Regions from separate parts of the Streptomyces sp. NPDC039465 genome, predicted to be linked through region 1. Evidence: riboswitches for the same ligand, from Rfam matches in the RefSeq annotation. Region 1 holds a riboswitch; the other holds the start of a gene.
The links. Region 1 has a riboswitch for S-adenosylmethionine ahead of thrC (threonine synthase). Riboswitches for the same ligand answer to the same signal wherever they lie in the genome.

Region 1 (4,177 bases):
CGGGACCTCCTTCGCGACGAGGTTCATGCCGTCGCGGATCGGGTTGACCAGCGCCACGTCCGCCAGGCGGTACGCGGCCAGGGAGCGGGCGAAGTCGTCCTTCACGTGGAGGAGGACCGGGGTCCAGTCCGGGGTGCCGTACTCCTCGTTGATCTCCGCGGCGACCCGCGAGACCTCCTCCGTGTAGTCGCGGTACACCTTCAGGTCCTGCCGGGAGGGGTACGCGAAGGCGACGTGGACCACTCGGCCCCGCCACTGCGGGTGCTCCTCCAGCAGCGTGCGGTACGCCCGCAGGCCCCGCACGATGTTCTTCGACAGCTCCGTGCGGTCCACCCGGATGATCACCTTGCGGCCGGGGCCGATCTGCTCCCGCAGCGTCGCCAGCCGCTCCTCCACGTCCGGCCGGTGGGCGCGCTCGCGCAGGAAGTCCGCGTCCGCGCCGAGGCCGTGCACCCCCAGCTCCGTACCGCCCGTGCCGCCGACGACCGCCTCGCAGCACGCGGCGAACGCGTCCGCCCACCGCCGGGTCAGGAAGCCGAGACGGTCCGCGCCCAGCATCCCCCGCAGCAGCTGCTCGGCGATGTCGTCGGGCAGCATCCGGAAGTACTCCGCCGGGGCCCACGGCGTGTGCGAGAAGTGGCCGATCCGCAGGTCCGGGCGCAGGTCCCGGAGTAGCCCCGGCACCAGCGCCAGGTGGTAGTCCTGCACCAGCACCGACGCGCCGTCCGCCGCCTCCGCCGCGAGCGCCTCCGCGAAGGCGCGGTTGTACGCCTCGTACGCCGCCCACTGCCGGCGGAACTCCACGTCGAAGACCGGCTCCAGCGGGGTCTGGTACAGCATGTGGTGGACGAACCACAGCACCGAGTTCGCGATGCCGTTGTAGGCCGCGGCGAAGACGTCCGGGTCGATGCCCAGCATTCGGACACCCGGCTCGGACACCCCGCGCCGGACCGCCTCCCGGTCCCCCTCGCCGAGCGCCGCGCACACCCACACGCTGTCCTCGGCCGAGACTGCGCTCAGGCCGGAGACGAGACCGCCTCCGCCCCGGCGCGCTTCGAGGGTGCCGTCGTCGTGCGGCACATACGAGACCGGGCCGCGGTTGGACGCGACGAGTACCTGGGCGATGCGCTCTGAGGCCATGGAACCGAACCTAGCCCGCTCGGGAAACGCTCAAACGTACGCATGACCGGAACCGGTCGGCTTGACCAGGTCCGGTGCCACTCCTCAATCGTGCCGCCGCGTCCGGAGCGCCGCCAGAGCGACCACCCCGATCGCCGCCAGGGTCAGCACGACCCCGCCCAGCAGCCACAGCGCCTCGACACTCCAACCCGTATCCATACCCATGCCAAGAAATGTAGGCAAAACGCATGATCGTTACGGGTTACGCCACGCTGCGACGCCGATACTCCGCGATCTCGATCATCGGAGGCCGCTCCTGCGTGTCCACCTCGTACGTCCGCGGGACGAAACCGTCCTCGCCCCGCTCGAACTGCGTCAGCCGCGGCCGCACCAGATGCCCCCGCGACAGCCGCAGCTGCGCCGTGCGGTAGATCGCCGCCGCCATCCGCCCCAGCGCCTGCCCGCCCTGGTGCCGGTGCTTGCGCACCCCCACATCCACCTGCGCCAACGCGTCCAGCCCCACCGTGTGCAACGCGTCCACCAGCAGACCCAGCTCCACCCCGTACCCCACCGGGAACGGCAGCCGCTCAAGCAGCGAGCGCCGCGCCGCGTACTCCCCGCCCAGCGGCTGCACGAAGCCGGCCAGCTGCGGCCAGTGCAGATTGAGCAGCGGCCGGGCCACCAGCTCGGTCACCCGCCCGCCCTGACCAGGGGTCTTGCCGGAGGCGAGCCCATCGAATTCAGTACCGAGCGGACGGTCGTACATCGCCTTCACGAAGTCCACGTCCGGGTCGGTGAGCAGCGGGCCCACGATCCCCGAGACGAAGTCCGCCGAGAAATCCCTGAGATCCGCGTCCACGAAACAGACGACGTCCCCGCTGGTCGCCATCAGCGACCGCCACAGCACCTCGCCCTTGCCCGGCACGGCGGGTATGCGGGGGAGTATCGCGTCACGCGCCACCACCCGCGCCCCGGCGGCCGCCGCGACCTCGGCCGTACGGTCCGTGGAGCCCGAGTCGACCACCACCAGCTCGTCCACGAGCGGCACGGCCGGCGACATCAGCTCACGCCGGATCACGGCCACGATGTCCCCGACCGTCGCCTCCTCGTTCAGCGCAGGCAGGACGACACTGACCGTCGTGGCGCGCTTCGCCGCCAGGATCCGGTCGAGCGGACGGTCGGCCACCGACCAGGACCGCCGACCGAGCCAGCGCTCCACCTCTTCCAGCAACGTGATCTCCATCTCGCGGATCGGACGACCGTCTCAGCCGCCCGGGGGTTCGGTTACAGTCTTGAACAACGCGGACGGCCGTCGCATGTCGGGGTCCCCGCGCCACACAACCGAATACCGCTCATCCAGAGGGGCAGAGGGAAACGGCCCGTTGAAGCCCCGGCAACCCTCCAGTCGGTCTCGTCGCGCGACACAACGCGCCAGCGAGGCTCCCGGCTAGGGAAGGTGCCAAATCCGTCTCACGACGACGTTCGTCATGAGAAAGATGAGGAGAAAGGGCCTCGCCTCCATGGCTGTACAGACTGTTTCCGCCACCCAGACCGTCGATCTCGGTCCCGCTTCCGGCCTCTCCTGTCGGGAATGCGGCGAGCAGTTCCCACTCGGTCCCATCTTCGCCTGCGAGCTGTGTTTCGGCCCGCTCGAAGTCTCCTACGCCCTCCCCCTCGGCGACCCCGAAGGCCTCCGCAAGCGCATCGAGGCCGGTCCCGACAACATCTGGCGCTACGCCCCCCTGCTGCCCGTCCCCGCCGACGTCGCGCAGAAGCCGAACCTGAACCCCGGCTGGACCAAGCTCGTCCAGGCCGACAACCTCGCCCGCGAACTGGGCATCGAGCCGGGCAAGCTCTTCGTCAAGGACGACTCCGGCAACCCCACGCACTCCTTCAAGGACCGCGTCGTCGCCCAGGCCCTCGAGGCCGCCCGCGCCTTCGGCTTCACCACCCTCTCCTGCTCCTCCACCGGCAACCTCGCCGGCGCGGTCGGCGCCGCCGCCGCCCGGGCCGGCTTCCGCTCCTGCGTGTTCATCCCGCACGACCTGGAGCAGGGCAAGGTCGTCATGGCCGCCGTCTACGGCGGCGAGCTCGTCGGCATCGAGGGCAACTACGACGACGTGAACCGCTTCTGCTCCGAGCTCATCGGCGACCCGGCCGGCGAGGGCTGGGGCTTCGTCAACGTCAACCTGCGCCCGTACTACGGCGAGGGCTCCAAGACGCTCGCGTACGAGATCTGCGAGCAGCTCGGCTGGCGGCTCCCGGACCAGATCGTCATCCCGATCGCCTCCGGCTCCCAGCTCACCAAGATCGACAAGGGGCTCCAGGAGCTCATCAAGCTGGGCCTGGTCGAGGACAAGCCGTACAAGATCTTCGGCGCCCAGGCGGAGGGCTGCTCGCCGGTGTCGGTCGCCTTCAAGGCCGGCCACGACGTCGTACGGCCCCAGAAGCCGGACACCATCGCCAAGTCCCTGGCGATCGGCAACCCGGCGGACGGCCCGTACGTCCTGGACATCTGCCGCCGCACGGGCGGCGCCGTCGAGGACGTGACCGACGAGCAGATCGTGGCCGCGATCAAGCTGCTGGCCCGCACCGAAGGCATCTTCACCGAGACCGCGGGCGGCACCACCCTCGGCGTCGCGCAGAAGCTGATCGAGTCCGGGGCCATCGACCCGTCCCTGACCACGGTGGTCGTCAACACGGGTGACGGCCTCAAGACCCTCGACGCGGTGGCCCCGACGACGGGTATGACCGCTGTCATCCGCCCCAACCTGGACTCTTTCCGAGAGGCTGGCCTCGCATGAGCGTCAACGTCCGCATCCCCACCATCCTCCGTACGTACACCGGCGGCCAGGCCGAGGTCCCGGCCGAGGGCGCGACCCTGGCCGAGGTCATCGCGGACCTGGAGAAGAACCACACCGGCATCGCCGCCCGCGTCCTCGACGACCAGGGCAAGCTGCGCCGCTTCGTGAACGTGTACGTCAACGACGACGACGTCCGCTTCGAGCAGGGCCTTGAGACCGCGACGCCGGACGGCGCCGGCGTGTCGATCATCCCC
Region 2 (4,177 bases), on a different contig from region 1:
CCGGGGGTGGCGTATCTGGCGCACCTGGTGGGGTTCGGGGCCGGGTTCCTCTACGCCTGGGGGCGCTACCACCGGCGGGCTAGAGTGAAGGTCCCAGCCGCGGCGACCGAGGGAGAAAGCCAGCCGTGATCACCGCGATCGTGCTCATCAAGACCAGCGTGGACCGCATCCCCGAGATCGCCGAGTCCATCGCGGCGCTGGACAGCGTCAGCGAGGTGTTCTCCGTCACCGGTACGTACGACCTGATCGCCATGGTGCGGGTGGCCCGCCATGACGATCTGGCCGACGTCATCCCGGGCATGATCAGCAAGATCCCGGGCGTGGAGGCCACGGACACGCATGTGGCGTTCCGCACCTACTCCCAGCACGACCTGGAGGCGGCGTTCGCGATCGGCCTGGAGTCCTGAGCCGTCGCGGCGTCAGCCCCGGTCGGGCACGCAACGCCCTTCCTCCGTACGGTACTTCCACTGAGCGCCGTCCCGGACGAGCTCCTTGACCGCCCGGACGAACCGCTCCACGTGCTCGTCCGGGGTGCCCGCGCCGAAACTGACCCGGATGGCGTTGAGCGACTTCTCGCCGGGCGCGGCCTCGGGCGCACCGCACTCGCCCTGGGTCTGCGGGTCGCTGCCGAGCAGGGTGCGGACCAGCGGGTGGGCGCAGAAGAGGCCGTCGCGGACGCCGATGCCGTACTCGGCCGAGAGCGCGGCGGCGAAGTGCGAGCTGTTCCAGCCCTCGACGACGAACGAGATGACACCGACGCGCGGGGCTTCGTCGCCGAAGAGCGAGAGGACCTTGACCTCGGGGACCTCGGCGAGGCCCTCCCTGACCGTCGCGATCAGGTGCTGCTCGCGCGCCACGAGGGTGTCGAAACCGGCCTCGGTCAGCGCCTTGCAGGCGGAGGCGATGGCGTACACACCGATGACGTTCGGCGAACCGGCCTCGTGCCGGGCCGCGGTGGTGTGCCACTCCACGTCCACACCACCGTCGGCCCGGCGGGCGACCTTGCGGGAGGCGCCGCCGCCCGCGAGGTACGGCTCGGCGTCCTGGAGCCAGTCGGCGCGTCCGGCGAGGACGCCGGAGCCGAACGGCGCGTACAGCTTGTGCCCCGAGAAGGCGACCCAGTCGACGTCCAACTCCCGTACGGAGACAGGGTGGTGGGGCGCCAGCTGGGCGGCGTCGAGGACGATCCGGGCGCCGTGGGCGTGCGCGGCCTGGGCGAGCTCCTTCACCGGCCACAGTTCACCGGTGACATTGCTCGCTCCGGTGACGCAGACCAGCGCGGGGCCGTAGGGGTCCCGGTCGGCGAGCGCCTGCTCCAGCGTCCGCACGGCCTCGCCCGGGGTGCGGGGCGCGTTCAGGTACGTCACCCGGGCGTCCTTCCACGGCAGCAGCGAGGCGTGGTGCTCGGTCTCGAAGACGAAGACCTCGCAACCGGCGGGAATGATCCGGGCGAGCAGGTTCAGCGAGTCGGTGGTCGAGCGGGTGAAGACGACCTGGTCGCCGGGGCGGCAGTCGAGGAACTCGGCGACGGTGGCGCGGCTGTTCTCGAAGAGGTCGGTGGAGAGCTGGGAGAGGTACCCGGCGCCGCGGTGCACGCTGCCGTAGTACGGGGCGTAGGCGGCGACGTCGTCCCACACCCGCTGGAGGGCCGGGGCGCTGGCGGCGTAGTCGAGCGCGGCGTAGGTGACCTCGCCGCCGGTGACCAGCGGGACGGTGACGTCGCTGCCGAGTACGGGCAGCGGGGCGGCGCAGCAGGGGTCGGCGGAGTCGGTGGCGGCGGAGTCAGCGGTGGCGGCAGCGGTGTTCGGGTACGCGGACATGGCGGTATCTCCCGGCAGACGATGGGCAGCGAAGGGCCCGCAGGGCAGCGCGAAGTGGGGTGCCACATACGGGTGTTGCCTCAACACACGGAAAGGCCGTGTGGAGGGTGGGGAAACGGGGCCGACGGGCCCTAGCGCATTCGCTTGCTCACGAGACTGCTCCCTTGAGGACCAAGGACCCCAGGGTTTTCGCAGGGGTCCGCGCTTGCCGTGGACCTTGCTGTCCACGGCCTGGTCTTCACCCGGGGCACCCCGCCACGGACGGAGGGTTGCCGGACAGCCAGCCGGGGCCTTAATGGCTGTCACTCATGACCTGAAGAGAACGTATGCCACGTGATCGCCGACGCGCAACCCCGTTCCGGATGGCGGAACGGGGCCGCGCGCGAGGCTACGCGTTGCTGGCCGTCACCCAGCGCTCCAGCGCCCGGCGGGCCGCCCCTGAGTCGATGGACTCGGCCGCCTTCGCCATTGCGGCCCTGATCTGCGCCACGAGCGGCTCGTCCGTCGGCTCCAAAGCGACCAGCGCCGCAGCCGAGTTGAGCAGGACCGCGTCCCGCACGGGCCCGGTCTCGCCCGCGAGCAGCCGGCGGGCCACATCGGCGTTGTAGGAGGCGTCGGCGCCGCGCAGCGCCTCGACGGGGACCAGGTCGATGCCGACGTCCCGCGGGTCGAACGCCTCCTCGCGGACGCTGCCGTCCCGGACCACCCATACGTGTGAGGTGGCGGTGGTCGTCAGCTCGTCGAGGCCGTCGTCGCCGCGGAAGACCAGTGCGGAGGAGCCGCGCTCGGCGAGGACCCCGGCGAGGATCGGCGCCATCCGGGCGTCGGCGACACCGGTGGCCTGGGCCTTGACCCGGGCGGGGTTGGTGAGCGGCCCGAGGAAGTTGAAGGTGGTGCGGATGCCGAGTTCCTTGCGGGCCGCGGCGACATGGCGGAGCGCGGGATGGAAGGTCACCGCGAAGCAGAAGGTGACGCCGGCCTCCTCGGCGACCTCGGCGACCCGCTTGGGGGTGAGCCGGAGGTTGACGCCGAGCTTCTCCAGGACGTCGGAGGCGCCGCTCGCGCTGGACGCGGCGCGGTTGCCGTGCTTGACGACCTTGGCGCCCGTGCCGGCGACGACGATCGCCGACATGGTGGAGATGTTGACGGTCTTGGCGCCGTCGCCGCCGGTGCCGACGATGTCCACCGAGGGGCCGGGGACCTCGATGAGGTTGGCGTGCGCGTACATGGTCCGTACGAGACCGGAGATCTCCTCGACGGTCTCACCCTTGGCCCGCAGGGCCACCGCGAACCCGGCGATCTGGGCGTTGGTGGCCTCGCCCCGCAGGATCCGGTCCATCGCCCAGGCGGTGTCCTCGGCACTCAGGTCGTGCCCGGTCAGCAGACCGTCCAGGACGGAGGGCCAGGAGCGGCCCGCCGCGATGTCGCCTCCAGCGGGGTTCACAGCGCTCATGGTCGCTCCTGGTTCGTCGGTGCGGAGAAAGTGTGACTCCCACCCTATCGAGCCCCGGGGACGGCAAAGAGCCCCGTCCAGCGAGTGGACGGGGCTCCTGCCGTGGCGACCTCAGGTAAAGGGATCAGTGGTGGCCGTGGCCCTCGGTGATCTCCTTGTACTCCTCGGCGGTGGGCTTGGCGATCTGGCTGCCTTCGCCGTAGTAGCTCTTGTTGAGCTTGACCCGGAGCTTCTCGGTGCGGGAGATCTTGCGCTCCACACCGTTCTCGTCGACGGCCGGCGGCAGCTCGGCGGGCTCGTACTGCTCGTGAGCCGTGAGCTTGTACCGGTCGCCCGCGCTGAGCGGCTCATGGACCTCGACGAACTCACCGTGCGGCAGCCGCTTGATGATGCCGGACTCGCGTCCGTGCAGCACCTTGTCGTGGTCGCGCCGCTGCAGACCCAGGCAGATCCGCTTGGTGGCGATGAACGCGATGACCGGTCCGACGAAGAAGAAGATCCGGACGAACCAGGTGATCGAGTTGATCGAGAGGTTGAAGTGGGTGGCGAAGATGTCGTTGCCACCACCGATGAGCATGATCATGTACGCGGTGATCCAGGCGACACCGAAGGCGGTGCGCGTCGGAGCGTTGCGCGGGCGCTGCGCGATGTGGTGCTCGCGCTTGTCGCCGGTGATCCAGGACTCGATGAACGGGTAGACCGCGATCGCACCGAGGACCAGCGGGAAGAGCACCAGCGGGATGAACACACCCAGGACGAGGGTGTGGCCGGCGATGTTGATCTCCCAGCCCGGCATGACACGGATCAGGCCTTCGGCGAAGCCCATGTACCAGTCGGGCTGGGCGCCGGTGCCCACGTGGTCCGGTCGGTACGGGCCGATCGCCCAGATCGGGTTGATCGTGGC

Region 2: another riboswitch for S-adenosylmethionine. It lies ahead of ACZ7LT_RS01860 (aminotransferase class V-fold PLP-dependent enzyme); the one in region 1 lies ahead of thrC (threonine synthase).

What each region holds. Positions count from the first base shown of each region.
Region 1 is NZ_JBVKAP010000007.1:488,868-493,044, reverse strand. Features, by position in the region: gene ACZ7LT_RS25070 (alpha,alpha-trehalose-phosphate synthase (UDP-forming)) at 1-1,140, opposite strand, end outside; gene ACZ7LT_RS25065 (glucosyl-3-phosphoglycerate synthase) at 1,382-2,350, opposite strand; SAM riboswitch class I at 2,469-2,622, shown strand; gene thrC (threonine synthase) at 2,607-3,923, shown strand; gene ACZ7LT_RS25055 (MoaD/ThiS family protein) at 3,920-4,177, shown strand, end outside.
Region 2 is NZ_JBVKAP010000001.1:393,918-398,094, forward strand. Features, by position in the region: gene ACZ7LT_RS01850 (rhomboid family intramembrane serine protease) at 1-129, shown strand, start outside; gene ACZ7LT_RS01855 (Lrp/AsnC family transcriptional regulator) at 126-407, shown strand; gene ACZ7LT_RS01860 (aminotransferase class V-fold PLP-dependent enzyme) at 420-1,820, opposite strand; SAM riboswitch class IV at 2,017-2,134, opposite strand; gene trpD (anthranilate phosphoribosyltransferase) at 2,209-3,273, opposite strand; gene qcrB (cytochrome bc1 complex cytochrome b subunit) at 3,398-4,177, opposite strand, start outside.